One region of the Isoptericola sp. NPDC019571 genome, then DNA from elsewhere that is predicted to be linked to it. Evidence: riboswitches for the same ligand, from Rfam matches in the RefSeq annotation. Region 1 holds a riboswitch; each other region holds the start of a gene.
What was found. A riboswitch is a leader RNA that binds a small molecule or an ion and turns the genes downstream of it on or off. The one in region 1 is predicted to bind S-adenosylmethionine.

Region 1 (4,499 bases):
CGCGGCAGCGCGCTCCGCGTACGGGCCACGGGCGAAGTCGGCGTCGGTGAGCGCCGCGGCCCGGTCGCGCACCGCGGGCACGACGACGCCCTCCGCCGTCGCACGCGAGGCCACGGCCGCGGACGACGCGGCGAGCGCGTCCGCGACGGACTCCCGCCCGTCGGCGAGGGCACGGGCCAGGGTCGCGACCTCGCCCACCTTCTGGTCGGCGAACGCGAGCCAGTCGCGCAGGCGCGGGTCGAGCGTGGTGCCCGCCGCCTGCTGGTCGAAGACCTCGTCCTCGACGTCGTGCGGCACGTGCAGCAGCGACGTCGACGTGCCGACGGCGAGGGCCCCGGCGCCGAGGCCCCGCAGCGACTCGACGACGTCGAGCTTGGCGGCCAGGTCGGCCCGCCAGACGTTGTGCCCGTCGACCACGCCGGCGACGAGGGTCTTGTCCTCGAGACCCGGGACCGGGCCGGCGGGCACGGCGCCCTTGACCAGGTCGATCGCGATCGCGTCGACGTCGGTGCCCGCGAGCACGGCGAGTCCGTCGTCGCCGAGCCCGCCGAACGGCGCCGTCAACAGGATCGCGGGCCGCACGCCCGCCGAGTCCTCGGAGGCGGTGTCGTCGGTGGCCGTCGCGAGGTCGGTCGCCAGGGTGCGGTACGCCGAGGCGATCGCCGCGTGCAGGCGCTCCGCCGGCACGTCGAGGGAGTCCGTGACGAGCGCGGGCTCGTCGAGCTGCACCCACGGCACGCCGACGGCGGCCAGCGCGCGGAGCAGGTCGGCGTACGCGGCGACGACGTCGTCGAGCCGGTCGAGCGGGTGGAAGCCCTCGCCCGCCTCGTCGGCCGCCTTCGACAGCGCGAGGAACGTCACCGGGCCCACGAGCACCGGGCGCGTCGTGACGCCGGCCTCCTTGGCCTCGGCGTACTCGCGCACGATGCGGTGGTCGGCGAACGAGACCGGCGTCGTCTCGCTGATCTCCGGCACGAGGTAGTGGTAGTTGGTGTCGAACCACTTGGTCATCTCGAGCGGGGCGTCCTCGCCGCGGCCGCGGGCCACGGTGAAGTAGCCGTCGAGCTCGAGCGAGCCGTCCGCGTCGTCGAGCAGGTCGCGGAACCGCTCGGGGACGGCGCCCAGCAGCGCGACGACGTCGAGCACCTGGTCGTAGTAGGAGAACGCGCCGGGCACGGAGCCGTCGTCGGGGTTGAGGCCGAGGTCGACGAGGCGGCGGGCCGTCTCGCGGCGCAGCGCGCCGGCCGCGACCTCCAGGTCGACGGCGTCGGTGCGCCCGGCCCAGAACGACTCGACGGCCTTCTTGAGCTCGCGGCGGCGCCCGATGCGCGGGTAGCCGAGGATCGTGCCACCGGGAAATCCCGTGGCGGGGGTGGGGCGTGTCGATGTGGTGGACATGAGCACTCCAGAGTTCGGGCTCCGCGCGTCAGACGGCGGGAGCCTGGGTCGGGATGCTCGGTACCCACGGCCTTCTGGCCAGGTCCGCGCCGTCCGACGTGGCGTCGGCCGGCGCCGGTCCGCCGAGGTGGACACCCTCGAGCAGGTCCAGAGCGGGACGGTACTTGTTGAACGTGTACACGTGGATGCCGGGTGCGCCCGCGTCGAGCACGCGCTGGGCGAGCTCCACGGCACGCGCGGTCCCGTAGGCGTGCTGGGCCTCCGGGTCCGGCAGGGCGTCGAGCGCGTCCAGCAGGTGCCGGGGCGCGCGGACGCCGGTGAGCTCCTCGACGCGACGGAGCCGGCGCGGCTCGGTCGTGGGCAGCTGCCCGGCGAGGATCGGGATCGTCACCCCGGCCGCGCGGGCCTCGGCGACGAAGTCGGTGTAGGAGTCGGCCTCGTAGAACAGCTGCGTGATGGCGAAGCTCGCCCCCGCGTCCTGCTTCTCCTTGAGGCGCCGGACCTCCTGGGCCCGGGTGGTGCCGGCCTGCACGTTGCCGTCGACGAACGTCGCGACGGCGATCGTCATCGGGCGCGCGGCGCCGCGCAGCGCGGCCCCGGGGTCGGTCGCGCAGCGCCGCGCCTCGACCTCGCGCAGCAGGTGCACGAGCTCGATCGAGGACGCGACGCCGTCGGCGGGCGGCTCCCAGTCCGGCTGGTCCTTCGGCGGGTCGCCCCGCAGGGCGAGGAACGCGCGGGTGCCGGCGTCGAGGAAGTCGTCGATGACGGCGGAGACGTCCTCGCGGTGCGCGCCCACGCAGGTCAGGTGGGCCACGGGCAGGACGGGCGTGCCCGCGAGCAGGGTGGACACGACCTGGCGTGCGGTCGCCCGGTCACCGCCGCCGGCGCCGTACGTCACGGACACGAAGTCCGGTCGTGCGGCCACGAGCCGGCGCGCCGTCTCCCAGAACTTGGGGGCGGCGTCCGGCCGGCGCGGCGGCATGAGCTCGAACGAGACCGTCGGGCGTGCCGGCAACGCCGGCTGAGCTGCCGGGGTGGGCGAAAGGGATGCCTCTGCGACCATGCGTCACTCCATCGATCCTGGCGTGAGCACCTTCGTCCTCGGGAGGCTTCCGTCGGAGAACGGGTTGCTGCGGCGTCGTCGAGCCAGGACTCTCGGCCGCTCTGGATGGCTTGTCACGCGATCGTACGCAGCATCCGCGATACGGGCGAGGATGAGACCGCCTGGTGAGACGATCGCCGATGCAGATCGGGCGGGAACGCCCTGCTCAGGGCACCAGCACGACCTTGCCGCCCGCGCGGCCCGTCTCGACGAGCGCGTGGGCGCTCGGCGCGTCGGCCAGCGGCAGCACCGCGCCGACGGTGGTCACGAGGTCGCCGCGGGCCAGGGCGTCGACGGCCTCGGCGAGCTCGCCGGCGTCGCGCTCGGACCGCCAGCTGGCCTCGACGCCGAGGTCCGCCGCGGCGTCGTCGGCGATGGTGACGATGCGCTCGGTGCCGCCGCGCAGGGCGATCGAGTCGGGCAGCACGCCCGCGCCGGTGGTGTCGAGGACGGCGTCCACGCCGTCGGGGGCGAGGGCGCGGACCCGCTCCACGAGCCCCGCGCCGTAGGTGGTGGGCGTCGCGCCGAGGGCGGCGACGCACTCCTGGTTCCGCGGCGACGCCGTGCCGATCACGCGGGCGCCGCGACGCACGGCGAGCTGGACGGCCAGCTCGCCCACCGACCCCGAGGCGCCGTGCACGAGCAGGGTCTCCCCGGGCCGGACGTCGAGGAGGCGCAGCACGCGGGTCGCGGTCTCGGCCGCGACGGGGACGGTGACGGCGTCGGTCGCGGCGAGCCCGTCGGGCACGCGCGCGAAGACCGACGTGAGGGCGAGCTCCGCGTACCCGCCGCCGACGGCGAACCCGACCACGCGGTCGCCGGGCGCGACGCCGGCCACGCCGTCCCCGACCTGGTCGACGACTCCCGCCACCTCCAGCCCGGGCACGACGGCCGACGTCGGCGCCGGGCCGCCGGTCGCCCCGGCACGCGACTTCACGTCCCAGCCGTTGACGGCGGCCGCCTCGACACGCACGCGCACCTGGCCGGGCCCGGCCTGCGGGTCGGGGACGTCGGCGAGGTGCAGCGCCTCGGGGCCGCCGTGGGTCTCGAACACGATCGCGCGCACGTCTCCTCCTCAGGCAGTAGCGGAACACGGTACCGAGGTCCTCGTGCCCCGGGCCGAGATCAGGGGAGCACCGGTGCGGCGTCGGCGTCGGTCGGGCCCGTGACGTCGCCGGGCGCGCTCATGAGCCATTCGGTGGCGAACAGGACCTTGTCGGTGAGGCCGAGGATCGCGTCGCGGATCTCGACGTGCGGGGTGGAGAACGCGAGTCGGGCGACGGACCGTGCGCCGGGAGCCGGCGCCCAGTAGTCGACCAGGAGCAGGGAGACGTCCTGGCCGCCGAGCTCGGCCGCACCCCGGCCGACGCGGACGTGGCGCAGGAACGGCCCCGAGAGGGTGTCGGTGACGGTGAGCTCGTCGTCGGGTCCGAGCCGGGGGTGGAGGCGGTCGTGGATGCGTTGCAGGTGCGTGACCTCGCCGGCCTCGGGGCCGAGGTCGTGCCAGTACAGCGTGAGGTTGAGCGCGAGGGCGGCGTCCTTTCCGGGCAGCACCAGGTAGGCCATCACCTGCCCGCCCGCGGCCGCGGCCTTCGCGGCGACCGCGGTGAGCTGCTCCCGCAGGTCGCGCCGCAGCCCTGCCCCGCGGTCGCCGAGCCCCGCGCCCTGCTGCTTGACGATCGCACGGATCTGCAGGTCGCGCTGCGCCTCGTCCTCCAGGTCGATCAGGGCCCAGTGGTCGGGCAGGTTGAGCTCGATGCCGATGCCGCGTGACCCTCCGGGCTCGTCCACGCTGGCCATGGCGTGCAGGCCCTCGATGCTGATGCCCGCCCCGGAGTCGTCGGACATACCCGTCGGATCGTCGTCGGGGTCGAGGTCCAGGGCGGCCAGAGTCTCGGCGACGCCGAGGACCATCGGGTGCGGCCCGGCAGGGTCGACCACGACCCGCTCGAGCACCGCGCCGTGGCGCGTGAGGAACGGGGCGAGCGAGTCGCGACGA
Region 2 (4,499 bases), on a different contig from region 1:
TTCTCGGTGATCTCGCCGCCGACGAGGGCCACCGGCGTGGCGCCGTTCATGCCGAGCGACCCGCCGGCACCGTCGTAGAACCTCGAGGCGAAGCCTTCTCCGCCGTCGAACTTCACGAGGTAGTTTCCCGGCGCGATCCCGGCGCGGTCGAGCGACCGCGCTGAGATCACGTAGCCGCCCCCTGCCCCGGTCGGCCATGCGTCCGCGTCGTACGCGTGCCGCCCGTCCGTCGTGTACAGGGTCACTCCCCGGGCGAACTGCGGATCGAGCGTGGGGCCGTCGATCCGGCCGGTGATCCGCCCTCCCGGGAGCGCCTCCAACGAGAGGTCGAGCTGCGCTCCCGGCGTGATGTCGATCAGCTCGGCGGCGTCGGCGTCGGCGACGCCGGGATAGTAGGTCGGCAGGTAGCCCACCCGACCCGCGTTGGCGTCGACCCTGAGGCGCCACTGCCCGAACATCCGGGTCCGGAACGTGTAGACGTCCGCCGACGAGATCCCCGAGTAATCGGCACGTACCGTCCCGTCCGAGGCCTCAAGGTTCGCTGTCCCGATGCCCCAGACATCACCGTCGATCCCCGTCACACGGACGGTGACGGAAGCGCTGGGCTGCGGCTGGTAGTCCACCCGCAGCAGCTGGGACCCGTCCCCGACCGTGACCGGGACACGATCTGCGGCCACGGCGTCGTCGGCCTCGTCGCGGACCGTGACGAAGTAGTCGCCAGTCTCGAGGCCGTCGGCCGAGTACGCGTTCTCGGCCTGCACGCCGTCGGACGGCAACCAGGTGCCGTCGTAGAGCCAGCCCGAACCGTGAACCGTGCCGTCGGCGTCCTCGACCGTCACCCACGGCCGGACAAAGTCGCAGTCGTCCGCGGCGACCTGTGAACAGTCCTTGTCGACGACGACCGTCAGGAGCCCGGAAGCGTCGTCGGCAAGCGCTGGGGCCGTCGAAGCCGCCACCATCGACATCGAGACCACCGCTGCGGCCACGATGCGTCCTGCACGTCCCACGAGTACCTCCGCTGTCAGGGCCATCGATGGCCCTCAGGGCACGCTCCGGGAACCCGTGGCGCAGCCGAAGAATAGGGCCACCGACGAACACGCATCTCCACGCGGGCGGGTGAACTTCGCCAGGCCACAACCACGGACGTCGGCCAGCCCTCGCGTGGGGGCGTCGGACCGCGGACAGCGACGAGTCGCCGGGCACACTCCGCCATCCGGCAGGAGGCCTCCCTGACGGTCAGGTGTGGCGGCGGTGCCGCACCAGCCTGGTCGAGGATCGCGGCCTACCGGACCGACCTTGCCCTTGCCGCCTTGAGGACTCCGGCAATCGCTCGGGCCAGGTCTCGAGGAACCTGTGCGGTGACACGGGCGGTGCGGTCCAGCTCGGCGCGGGCTCGTGCTCGCCGGACGTATCGTTCCCTGCGCCGGAGCCAGTCGGCGAGGGAATCGACGTCGGACAGCGCACGATCGCGGACGGCATGGCCGGTGGGATCGAGCGCCTGGAGCCAGTCGGCGTACCTGCGCACGCGGTCGGGCATCGCGTCCGGAACGAGGGCATACGCGCGCAGGTCGTCGTAGCCGACGAGCTCTCGCGGCGCCGTTCCCGGTAGCCCCTCCTCCAGCCGCACGATCCCGAGCGCACGCGCGCGTACGAACACGCTCGCCAGCCGCGCCTGCCGGTACGCGAGCGCCTGCCTGACGGGCTCCCAGTCGGAGTCGTACGGGTCGTGCAGACCGCCGATGCGCCCACTCCCACCGACGAGGCGCCCGGCCCTGGGGCCCTCATCCAGTCCTGCGCGACGGGTCACCTCGCCGTCCAGGGCGCGGCAGGCGTCGCACAGGGTCTGGGAGAACCGGAACATGCTCATCGGCCAGTCACCGACGAGGCACGCGGTGCACAGCTGCCCCTCCGAAATGACATACCGGCCAGCGCCGGTGGCCCGCGAGACGGTCGCGGGATCGGGGCGCCACTCGACGTGACCATCGGGGCGCAGGGACTTGCGACTCATCGTGTCTCCCATCGCACTTCCCACCGCGCGGCTGCGGCGGGCCGGTCTTCCCTCCGAGGCACCGTGCGCGAGGTAGCGCGGTTGCCGGATCAGCACGCGGAGGGCGTGTCGCTGATCGCTCTTGACCTGGGCAGGAAGCTAGCACAGGGACTTTCCAGCCGTGCGCGTCGGCTCTTCACGGCGCCGACGAAGTGCGTGTTCGTCGGCTCGGCAACCCTGGCCGCCGAGATCGCCGTCCGTGTCCCGGAGGACGCGTCGACGGCCACTAAGAACGGACGTCTACACGTCTGGCACCCGAGGCGGGCCGAATCACAGCTGGTCGTGGATACCTACAGCGGTTCGCCACAACTCTTGCAGGTCGTCTCGCCGTCCTCGTAGATCGCTCCGCAGCAGTACCGAGGGCCGGAGTCATCATCGGCATAGCACTCGGAGCACATGCCCGACACCACGTCGTCCTCCGGGACCTCCCGGCCGCACGAGTCGCAGATCATCGTTGTCGCAATCTCCATGGCGTTGCTGTCGGCGCCGCCACCGAAAAGTTGGCTGAGGAAGCCCATTGCTCTCCTTTACAACGTTCAATGCGGGTGCGTGTCTGCGTCCCGCTGGGGTAACGGGTGCCGACGCAGACAAGCGGCCCATTGGCCCACGCCGGAGCGTTGCACGAAAGAACTCGTCTGCCTGCGTTCACGTGCGGATTTCACCCGATCGGAAGATGCGTCCGCTGCTTGGGAGCGCCGGGGGCCGCTCCCAAGCTCGCCGGGTTGGCCGCCAGCGCTGAGCACGAGCGGGAGAGAACCACCGGCGCGGAATTCCTTCAGGGCCGCGAGGGGCGTCGGGGACACACCTGTCAGGTGTGACGGTCTCGATGCGCGTGATCTCGGCTGGGCAGGGGTACGCCTACCTGCTGCGGTCGGTCGTGACCGGGGACGGGCACGAGCCGCAGGCGTCGGCGTTCACGAGGTACTTCACCGAGGCGGGCACGCCGCCCGGGGTGTGGATGGGCAGGGGCGTCGAACACCTGGGCGACGGCGCACTGCAGGCGGGGATGACGGTGACGCCGGCGCAGCTGCAGGCGCTGCTCGGGCACGGTGTGGACCCGGTCTCCGGTGAGCCGCTGGGGCGGCCGTTCCGCGAGTACCCGACGGCGAAGGATCGGGCCGCGCGTCGGGTCCATGGCATCGACCGGTCACTGCCGGCGGCGGAGTTCGACGCCGAGGTGGCGCGGATCCGAGTGCAGGAGGCGGCGCGCGGCAGCCAGACGGCGACGGCAGGGTTCGATCTGACGTTCTCGGTGCCGAAGTCGGTGTCGGTGCTGTGGGGGTTGGCGGACGCGACGACGCAGGAGCTGATCGTCGCGGCGCACCACGACGCGGTCGGCCAGGTGCTGGACTTCCTCGAGCGGGAGGTCGCGGCCACGCGCACGGGGCATGGGGGAGTGGCGCAGGTCCCCGTGGTGGGGGTGGCGGCGACGGCATACGACCACTGGGACTCGCGGGCGAACGACCCGCAACTGCACACGCACCTGGTGATCTCGAACAAGGTCAAGGCCGCTCACGACGGCCAGTGGCGCACGCTGGACTCGCGCGCCCTGCACCACGCGGTCGTCGCGCTGTCGGAGCACTACAACGCCGTTCTTGCCGACCGGCTCACGAACACGTTCGGGGTCGGGTGGGAGCGGCGCGACCGCGGGCCCGAACGGTCCACGCGGTGGGAGGTCGCCGGCGTCCGGGACGAGCTGCTGGCGGAGTTCTCCTCCCGCAGCCGGGACATCGAGGTCGTCAAGGGCCGCCTCATCGATGAGTTCGTCACGTCGCACGGGCGCCGACCGTCCGCGAGGCAGGTCGTGAAGCTGCGCGCGCAGGCCACGCTCGAGACGCGCCCCGAGAAGACCATCCACTCCCTGGCGGGGCTGACCGCGGACTGGTGGCGTCGAGCGCAACCCCTGCTCGGCAGGGAGCCGACGGCCTGGGCGCGGCGCGTGGCACTCGGCGGGTCCGTACCGGTCCCTAGCGCGGACGCCGTCCCGCCTGACCTGGTCGACGATGTCTCCGCCCAGGTCGTCAACGTCGTCTCGCAGAAGCGCGCCACCTGGACGCACTGGAACCTGTGGGCGGAGCCTCCCGACAGACGATGGGTTGGCGGATGGCGACCGCCGCCGACCGCGAGCGGGTCGTGGCGCTCGTGGTGGACGCCGCCACGCGGCGGACGGTCCAGCTCACGCCGGGCGAGCTGGCAAGCACCCCGGCGGCGATGCGCCGGCCCGACGGGACGAGCACCCTGCGCCCGCAGCACAGCGAGAAAGTTCACCAGCCACGAACCGCTGGCCATGGAGGACCGGCTCCTGCTCCTCGCCGCCGACGCCGGTGGGCCAGCGGTCGACCGAACGACGGCGTCGCGAGTCGTTGCTGGACGCACGCCCGACGGCGCGCGGCTCGACATCGAGCAGGCTCACGCCGTCGCGCAGCTCCTGGCGTCGGGTCGGCGGCTGGAC
Region 3 (4,499 bases), on a different contig from region 1:
GAGCGCCAGCACGGTGCCCAGCGCGAACCCCACCACCGACGCCGCGGCCGTGAGCCGGATCGTCGCCCAGGCGCCGGACAGGATCGAGGGCCAGGTGAGGTACTGCGCGACGACGTCCCACTCCCACCGGTCGTTGGTGAGCAGCGAGCTGACGACCATCGCCAGCAGCACGGCCACGCCGGCCGTCGCGACCCATCGCCCCGGGTGGCGGGCGGGGACGATGCGCAGGTCCGCGTACGGGGTGGCCGCGGCGTCCCGAGCCGGTGCCGCAGGCCCCGGAGCCCGTGCGCCAGGTGTCTGTGCGCTCGGCGTCTGTGCGCCCGGCGTCGTGACGGCGGTCATCGCGGCGCCCTCTCCCCCGCCGTGACGGCGAACGGGACGTGGTTGCCCGGCGGCGGGGCGGGGCACGTGCCGTGGTCGCTGAACGCGTACGGCAGGTTGACGGCGTCGTTGAGGTCGAGGTGTGCGACGCCCGCGTCGCCCGGGGTCAGGGACCCGGGGAGCTCGGGGCGCACCACCCGCCAGGGCGCGACGCCGGGTGCCTCGTCGCTGAAGAGCAGCGTCGGGGCGCCACCCGGGGAGCCGGTCAGCACGAGCGTGACCGTCCGGTCGCCGCGCTTCAGGTCGAGCTCGCCGACCGCCTGCAGCCGGTGCACCAGGCCGGGACGGGCGGCCCCGACCACGAGCCCGCGGGGTACGTCGTACAGGCGGACGGGCGCCTCGACCGCCCACGAGGGGTCGTGGTCGAAGGCGGGCACCCCGGCGAAGTCGAGGCGCGTGCGGGCGTGCGGGTCGCGCAGCCGGATCGCGAGGCGTCCGGTGCGCCGCACCAGCTCGATCGCCACCGCGGCCGTCTCCCCTGCCGGCGGGAGGTCCGGGTCGGCGCCGTCGGCGGGCTCGCGCCCGGAGGGCAGGAACGTGCCCAGGACGACGCTGCCACCCTCGGGGACGTCGCCGTCGTACGCGCCGTCCGCGACCTCCGGCCCTCGGACCCGGGGTCCGTCGGCCTCCCCCGGCCGCAGGTGGGCGCCGGCACCGTCGGCGAGCCAGAGCCCGGGCACGCCGGGCAGCGGCTCGGGTCGCGAGGGCAGCCAGTGGAACCCCGCCAGGCTCAGCCAGCCGTGGGGCGCGGCGAGCTCGCGCTCGCGGTCGGCCCGCCGGCTCGCGCTCCGTGCCGCGGCAGGACCGGCGGCGGAACCGGCGGCCGGCGCGTGCGCAGGGGCGCCTGCGGGGTCCGTGGGACGGACGCGTGGTGTGTCGGTGACGGTCATCGGGGGGCCTCCGGTCACAAGAGGGCGAGCGACGTCGCGGCGGGTGTCGGCGATGCGGGCGGCGGGGGTGACGTGGCGGGCGTCGGGGCGGGCGGTCACGCGCGCACCAGCCGGGAGTCGGCGGTGCGGCCCGCCCGGGCGCGCGGCCGCGCGTGCGCCGGTGCGGGGGCGACGACGGCGCTGCCGGCATCGCCGGCGTCGGCGGCGGGCCCCACGTCCGGCAGCCCGAGGGTCGCGCGGAGGGTGCGCGGCGCCGGGGACGCCACCGCCCGCACGCCGTCCCGCGCGAGGCGCGGGAGCACACCGTCGACGAGGGCGTCCAGGTCGGGGCCGAGCGACGAGGGCCGCAGCAGGAACCCGTCGGACGCGCCGGCGTCCCGCCAGTCCACGATCGTCTCGGCGAGGTCGTCGGGGGTGCCGGCCACGACGAGCAGCCCGCCGGAGATCTCCGGGCCCTCGAGGGCTTCGACCAGCTCCAGCCGCGCCTGCGCGCTGGCCCGGTCCTCGGCCAGCACGACATACGCCTCGGTGAGCACGCGCAGCGTGTCGGGGTCGCGGCCCGCGGCCTCGGCAGCGTCGCGCAGCCGGGAGCGCAGCCGGACGGCGCGGGCCGGCGCGGTGGCGGCGACGCGCACGACGTCCGCCGTCCGGGCGGCGAGGTCGAGCGCGGCCTCGCTCCGGGCGGAGACGACGACGGGCGGCCGCCCCTGCCGCGTCCCGGCGCTCCGGGGCCCGTCGGCGGCCCGGCCCTCGGCGGGCCGGTGCCGGCGCACGGCGAAGCGGATGCCGTCGTGGTCCACGCGGAAGCGCCCCTCGTCGTCGACGGCGACGGCGCCGGCCGTGTCACCCGCGTTCGGCCCGGCCGACGTCGCGAGCCCGTCCCAGTGCCGCACGACCTGTGCCGCGACGTCGCGGGCCTGCTCCGCCCACGCGTCGTCCTGGGCGACGGTTCCGGTGGGGAGCCCGACCTGCCACCCGGCCCGGCCGGAGCTCGCCTGGTCGACGCGGGCGACGGCCTGGGCGACGTGCGCCGGGTCCACGTGCGCGGTGTCGACGGCGGCGACCAGCCCGGCCCGCGTGGTGTGGGGTGCCACCCGTGCGGCGGCCACGGCCGCGTCGAGCCGCCCGGTCACCTGCCGCCGGCCCGGGTGCAGCAGGAAGCCCTCGTCGAGGGTGACGAGGTCGAGGCCGCCGCCGTCGGCGGTGCGCACGAGCTGGACGAAGCGCTCGGCGTCGAACGACCGCGGCTGCACGATGCCGCGCGCCCGGTGCACGCCGGGGCGGGCGCCGGCCGCCGTGAGGTCGACGCCGACGACGAGGGGGGACGGGGTGCTGGTGGTGGACGTCGAGGGCAGGGAGTAGGGCACGTCGGCTCCGATCAGGGCGCGGCGGACGGGCGCACTCGGGCGCGGGTCGTGGACCTGCGGGTGCGCGCCGCCGCCGGGAGGGCACGGGGAGGAAGGCCCGCCGGGACCGGCGGGCGGGGCCGTCTGCGGCCGGGCCCGGCGGGTGCCGGGCCGTCGAGGAGGGTCGTCCGCCGCGGGCGGCGGACGATCAGGCCGCGATCAGCGGCGGCGACACCACGCCCGGGCGGACGCCGAGGTCACCGGCGAGGCGGACGGCACGTGCCGGGACGACAGGGGGCGCACGGTGGTGGCGACGCGGTGCATGCTCGTCCTCTCCTGCTCCCCGCCGGGGCGGGGGTCGCGTGTTGCCGTGCCGTCGGCGACGGCCGGCCTGGTCCTCACCCGGGGCACCCGCCCGCGCTGGGGGTTGCCGTCCGACGAGCCGGGGCTTCGCGTCGGAGCTCGTGACCATCCGGGACGTCCGGCCGCACCGCCTGGGGCGCCGCGGTCGTCCGACCCGGTGCGCAGGAACGTAGGTCTCCGGAAGGGGGGTGTCAACGGTTCCTCCCGACCGTCTCGAATACCGAACAGTTCCGACCGTTTTTATCGGATTATCGAGCGTCAGGAAACCCGTCTACCGTGGTGCCCGTGAGCCAGGACGCAGGGCACGGACCCGAGCAGCACACTCCCGCGGTCGCCGAGATCCGGGAGCTGGTCGACCAGCTGCGCCGGCTCGTCCTCACCTACAAGTTCGGGATCGACGAGGTCATGACGAAGATCTCGATCCTGCGCGACGAGTTCCGGCTCATGCAGAACTACAACCCCGTGGAGCACGTGGGCTCGCGACTCAAGTCGCTCGAGTCGATCGTGGCGAAGTGCCGCCGCAAGGGCATCCCGCTGACGCCCGACGGCGTGCGCCAGCAGATGTTCGACGTCGCGGGGGTCCGCGTCACCTGCAGCTTCGTCTCCGACATCTACAAGGTCCGCGACATGCTGACCAACCAGGCCGACATCACCGTCCTGGAGGAGCGCGACTACATCGCCCACCCCAAGGCGAACGGGTACAAGTCCTTGCACCTCATCGTCCAGGTGCCCGTGTACCTCTCCGACCGGGTCGAGCACGTCGTCGTCGAGATCCAGCTGCGCACCATCGCCATGGACTTCTGGGCGAGCCTCGAGCACAAGATCTACTACAAGTACGCGCGCGACGTGCCCCGGCACCTCACGGACTCGCTCAAGCTCGCCGCCGACGTCGCGTCGTCGCTCGACAGCTCCATGGAACGCATCCACGACGAGGTCAAGGCCATCGCCGGCGAGGCGGAGCCTGTCGAGCAGCGGGACTCGCTGCTCACCCCCGAGGAGATGCTCCGCACCTTCTGGACGGCGGCCAAGGCCGAGGGAGACGTGCTCCGCACGACCCGCGAGAGCTGAGGCGGGCATGGGACCCTCCGAGCACCAGGACCTCGCCACCGCCGTCGCGCTCGCCCTCCCCGGTGCCACCCGCACCTGGCCCTTCGGGCCCGACCACGACGTGTTCAAGGTCCAGGGCAAGGTCTTCTGCATGACCACGGAGGTCACGGGCACCCCGCTCGTGACGCTCAAGTGCACGCCCGACGACGGCGAGGCGCTCCGCCAGGAGCTCGAGAGCGTGACCGCCGGCTACCACATGAACAAGCGCCACTGGATCTCGCTGGCCCCAGGGCCGGGGATCACGCCCGACCTCGTGGAGGAGCTGGTCCTCGAGGCGTACGCGCTGGTCGTCGCGGCACTCCCCCGTCGCCTGCGACCGGTCGACCTCGACGACACGGAGCGGTCCCGCACCGGCCTGCGCGACGTGCTCGTCGGCCGGCTCCCGCCGGGCGGCTGACCCCGCCGACCCGTC
Region 4 (4,499 bases), on a different contig from region 1:
ACGATCGGGCTGTCGGCGGTCACGCCCGCGGCGGCCAGCTCGGCGAGGAAGCCGGCGTTGGGGCGACCGCCCGCCTGCACCCACTCGACGAAGAGGGGGGCCTTGCCGGCGGTGGCGGTGTCCGGCACGCCGATCGCGCGCCACTCGCCCTCGGTGCGCACGTCCACGAGGACGGCGTCGGGGTCGCCGGCGAGCAGGTCCCACGCCTGCTGCGGGGTGAGGTCGCCGGCGTAGCCCTCGGCGGGGCGGGGATCGATCTGGGTGCTCATCGCAGTCCTCCCATCGGTCGTGGCGGTAGCACCCTCGTCCGGTACGGCCGCCGTCGCCGACGACCGGCCCGCGGGTTGCTGCGGCGTCGACGTGCCACGTCACTCGGCCGCTCGGGATGGTCGTGGCGATCGTACGCCCGCCGTCCGCGTGCTGGTCACCCCGTCTCGCGACGCGAACGCCGCGCGTCCCCCGGGGTCGCGCGCCGGCGACGCCGAACCCGAGGTGGCCACCCTCGACCGCATCGTGAGAAGGACGCCGGATCCGCTTGACCGCGAGGTGCCGCGCACGCACGATGGGCGGCAGGTCAAGAGCGCCAGCGCGAAGCCCCGGCTCGCTGGCCGGCAACCCTCCTCTCGCGGCGGGGTGCCCCGGGTGACGACCTGGCCCCGCGCCGTCCGGCGTGCGGGCAAGCGCGGGGAGCCACCTCCCCGGCACGACCGAGGAGGACCACGCATGACCACGCTCACCACTGCGCCTGCGGTGCCCGCCGCGCGCGCCGCCGCCGTGCACGACGTCGCCCCCGTGCTGCCCGTCGTCGGCGGCGACACGCTCGTGCCGCTCGTCGACGGCCGCCAGGTGCCGTACGCCAACCTCGACGTCGCGGCGTCGGCGCCGGCCCTGCAGGCCGTGGCGGACCGGGTCGCGCGCGTGCTGCCGCTGTACGCCAGCGTGCACCGCGGCGCCGGCTACCTGTCCCAGGTCTCGACCGCCCTGTACGAGACGGCGCGCCGCACGATCGGCGCGTTCGTCGGCGCCCGCGAGGACGACCTCACGATCGTCACCCGCAACACCACGGACTCGCTCAACCTGCTCGCGGGCTGCGTGCCCGCCGACCCGGCCACCGGCGAGCCGGGCCGCGTCCTCGTGCTCGACATCGAGCACCACGCCAACCTGCTGCCCTGGCAGCGCGTCACCGACGCGACCGTCGTCACCGGCGGGCCGTCCGTGTCCGCCACCCTCGCGGAGATCGAGGAGGAGCTGAGCTCCGCCGCCGCGGCGGGCCGCCCCTACGCCCTGCTGGCGCTCACCGGCGCGTCGAACGTGACCGGCGAGGCGCTGCCCGTGGCCGACGTCGTCGCCGCGGCGCACGGCGCGGGCGCGCGCGTCGTGCTCGACGGCGCCCAGCTGGTGCCGCACCGCCGCTTCTCGCTCGCGGAGACGGGCGTCGACTACGTCGCCTTCTCGGGCCACAAGACGTACGCGCCCTTCGGCGCGGGCGCCCTGGTCGGACGCCGCGACTGGCTCGACGCCGGCACCCCGTACCTCGCCGGCGGCGGCGCCGTGCGCCGGGTCCGCACCACCACCACCGAGTGGCACGAGGGCCCCGCCCGGCACGAGGCCGGCTCGCCCAACGTCGTGGGCGCGGTGGCGCTCGCGGCCGCGTGCGACGAGCTCGCCGCGCTCGACCCGTGGGTCGCCGGCGAGCACGAGGACGCCCTGCGGCGCCGCCTCGTGGACGGGCTGGGCGAGGTCGAGCGCGTCGAGGTCGTGCACGTGTGGGACGACGCCGTCGACCCGGTGGGGGTCGTGACGTTCACGGTCTCCGGGTACGACCCGGGCCTCGTCGCCGCGTACCTGTCCGCCGAGCACGGCATCGGGGTGCGCGACGGCCGGTTCTGCGCCCACCCGCTGCTCGGCCGCCTCGGGTTCGATGCCGGGGCCGTCCGCGCGTCGGTGGGCCTCGGCACGGCGGGCGAGGAGGTCGAGCGGCTCGTCGCCGCCGTCCGCTCGCTCGTGACCGAGGGGCCGCAGGCGCGGTACGACGTCGTGGACGGGCTGTGGGTCGTCGTCGACGACCCTCGCCCCGTGCCCGAGGGCTCCGGCCTCGAGGGGCTGCTCGCCACCGCCGCGCTGGGCGCCGACGAGGCCTTCGGCTGCCTGCCCGACGACCTCTGAGCCGTCGGTCCCGCCCCGGGCGGACATGACGACGGGGCGCCACCGTGCGGTGGCGCCCCGTCGTGTCAGCGGGTCAGCCCTTGAACGCGTCCTTGACGTCGTCGCCCGCCTGCTTGAGGTTCGCGCTGGCCTGCTGGGCCTTGCCCTCGGCCTCTTTGCTCTCGTCGTCGGTGAGCTTGCCCGTGGCCTCCTTGGCCTTGCCTTCGGCCTCTTCCGCCAGGTGCTTGGCCTTGTCTCCCAGTCCCATCGGGGCTCCTTCCGTCAGACGAACGACCTCGAAGACCGACCGTAGGCGCGTGCCCGCCGGCTCGCACGCCGACGTCTCAGGCCGTGGTCCTCCGGCCGGCGACCGGCAGGTCAGGGCGTCGGGCGGCCGAACTCCTCGATCAGCACCGGGTACTGCTCGTGACCGTGGCCCGCGGCGACGCCACGGTCGGCCACGGCCTTGAGCAGTCTCGGCAGCTCGGTGCTCACGCCCAGCGCCTCGCTCTCCTCGACGAGGTGCGCCATCGCACGCGCGTCCGTCTCGAGGGCCGAGGCCTCGGCCGGGAACCGGCCGCGGTCGACCTGCTCCGCGTAACCGGGCAGCCACGCGGCCACGCCCTCCGCGATCTGCCGGGCGAACGGCGCGAAGGCGGCGGCGTCCACCCCGGCCGTCCGGAGCATGGCGGTGCCGTGCAGCCACGCGTCGAGGACGCTCCACATCATCGTGAGGCCGGCCGCGTCGTAGAGGGACGCCAGCCCGGGGTCCTCGCCGAGGTGGGTGACGGTGCCGAGCGCCGCGAGCGTGGCCGCGTGCGCGTCGAAGTCGGTCCGGGGCCCGCTGTGCAGGACGACCGCGTCCGCCGTCCCGATCGCGGAGGGCACGGCCATGATCGCGCCGTCGAGGTAGCGCGCGCCGCGTCGGGCGGTCCACCGGGCGGTCTCCCTGGCCTGCGAGGAGCTGCTGGACGTGAGGTTGACCAGCGTGGCGCCGGCGACGTCGACGCCGTCCTGGCCGATCAGCTCGCGCACGGCGTCGTCGTCGGTGAGGCAGACGACCGTCAGGCCGTCGGGGCGGAGCGCCGCGGCCGCCGAGGGCGCCAGGTGCGCGCCGTCCGCCACCAGCGCGTCGGCCTTGGCGGGGGTGCGGTTCCACACGGTGGTGGGGTGCCCGGCCCTGAGGAACGCGCCGGCGAGCGCGCGGCCCATGAGGCCGAGACCGACGACGGAGACGGGGACGGGGGACGACGGCTTGTGGGTTCTGGTGACCATGGCAGCATCGTCGACGTTCATACCGGTGTGAAGGTCAAGGGGGAGCGGGATGCGGATCGGGGAGCTGAGCCGCCGCACGGGCGTGCGGACGCACCAGCTGCGCTACTACGAGGCCCAGGGCCTGCTGGACGTCGCCCGGCGCTCGAACGGCTACCGCGAGTTCGACGAGGGGGCCGTGCTGCGGGTGCGGCAGATCCGGCACCTGCTCGACGCGGGCCTGTCGTCCGAGGACATCGCCTCCGTGCTGCCGTGCGCGGTCGGCGAGGAGCCGCAGCTGCCCGGCTGTGTCGAGCTCCTGACCGCGATGCGCTCCCGCCTGCGGCGCCTGGAGGACCAGATGGCGAGGCTCGCCCGCTCGCGCTCGGCCCTGGCCGGGTACATCGCGGCGGCGGAGCGGGTGGGCGGCGAGAGCTACCCGCCCCTCGACGGCGCGACGGCGGAGCGGGTTCCCGCCTGATCACCAGGCCGGCGGGTGCCGGTCCGCCCAGCGCAGCCGGTCCTCGAGCTGTGCGGCGAGGGCGAGGAGCGTCGTCTCCCCGCCCGGCCGCCCGATCAGCTGCACGCCCATCGGCAGCCCGTCGTCGGTCCACCGCGTGGGCACGGTGATCGCGGGCAGGCCGGCCACGTTGAGCATCGACGTCCACGGCGTGTACTGGCACTGCTGCTCGAAGTTGCGCTCGGGGTCCTCGGGGTCGAACCAGCCGAGCGGGCGGGGCGTCATCGCGAGGGCGGGGGTGACGACGGCGTCGAACCGCGACACCTGCGCGACCAGCCGGCGCTCGAAGGCGGTGAGGGCGCGCAACGCCTCGGCGAGCTCGCGGGCGGGCACCTGGCGGCCGCGGCCGACGAGCCACCGGGTGAGCGGCTCGAGGCGGTCGAGGCGTGCGGGGTCGTCGATCGGCACCGCGGACGCGCCCGCCATCCACAGGGTGCGGAACGCGGGGCCGTACGTCGGGTCGGGTTCGAGGGACAGGCCGTCCACCTCGTGCCCGAGCCCGGTGAGCGTCGCCACGCCGGTGTCGAGCGCGGCGCGCGCCTCGTCCGACGTCGAGATCGCGTAGAAGTCGTCCCAGGCGGAG

Region 2: linked by a shared signal. The riboswitch ahead of ACH443_RS06305 (hypothetical protein) and the one ahead of ACH443_RS09390 (methylenetetrahydrofolate reductase) in region 1 are both predicted to bind S-adenosylmethionine.
Region 3: linked by a shared signal. The riboswitch ahead of ACH443_RS10755 (LLM class flavin-dependent oxidoreductase) and the one ahead of ACH443_RS09390 (methylenetetrahydrofolate reductase) in region 1 are both predicted to bind S-adenosylmethionine.
Region 4: linked by a shared signal. The riboswitch ahead of ACH443_RS01185 (aminotransferase class V-fold PLP-dependent enzyme) and the one ahead of ACH443_RS09390 (methylenetetrahydrofolate reductase) in region 1 are both predicted to bind S-adenosylmethionine.

The regions. Positions count from the first base shown of each region.
Region 1 is NZ_JBIRXZ010000004.1:269,655-274,153, forward strand. Features, by position in the region: gene metE (5-methyltetrahydropteroyltriglutamate--homocysteine S-methyltransferase) at 1-1,398, opposite strand, end outside; gene ACH443_RS09390 (methylenetetrahydrofolate reductase) at 1,427-2,461, opposite strand; SAM riboswitch class I at 2,467-2,573, opposite strand; gene ACH443_RS09395 (NADP-dependent oxidoreductase) at 2,667-3,566, opposite strand; gene ACH443_RS09400 (hypothetical protein) at 3,626-4,499, opposite strand, start outside.
Region 2 is NZ_JBIRXZ010000003.1:111,335-115,833, forward strand. Features, by position in the region: gene ACH443_RS06300 (hypothetical protein) at 1-986, opposite strand, end outside; gene ACH443_RS06305 (hypothetical protein) at 1,283-2,008, opposite strand; SAM riboswitch class IV at 2,017-2,135, opposite strand; gene mobF (MobF family relaxase) at 2,880-4,499, shown strand, end outside.
Region 3 is NZ_JBIRXZ010000005.1:119,128-123,626, reverse strand. Features, by position in the region: gene ACH443_RS10765 (amino acid ABC transporter permease) at 1-342, opposite strand, end outside; gene ACH443_RS10760 (DUF1684 domain-containing protein) at 339-1,271, opposite strand; gene ACH443_RS10755 (LLM class flavin-dependent oxidoreductase) at 1,367-2,638, opposite strand; SAM riboswitch class IV at 2,974-3,087, opposite strand; gene ACH443_RS10750 (GTP pyrophosphokinase family protein) at 3,266-4,048, shown strand; gene ACH443_RS10745 (MmcQ/YjbR family DNA-binding protein) at 4,056-4,484, shown strand; gene ACH443_RS10740 (LacI family DNA-binding transcriptional regulator) at 4,498-4,499, opposite strand, start outside.
Region 4 is NZ_JBIRXZ010000001.1:252,389-256,887, forward strand. Features, by position in the region: gene ACH443_RS01180 (rhodanese-like domain-containing protein) at 1-269, opposite strand, end outside; SAM riboswitch class IV at 573-689, shown strand; gene ACH443_RS01185 (aminotransferase class V-fold PLP-dependent enzyme) at 724-2,166, shown strand; gene ACH443_RS01190 (CsbD family protein) at 2,240-2,413, opposite strand; gene ACH443_RS01195 (NAD(P)-dependent oxidoreductase) at 2,524-3,420, opposite strand; gene ACH443_RS01200 (MerR family transcriptional regulator) at 3,470-3,877, shown strand; gene ACH443_RS01205 (amidase) at 3,878-4,499, opposite strand, start outside.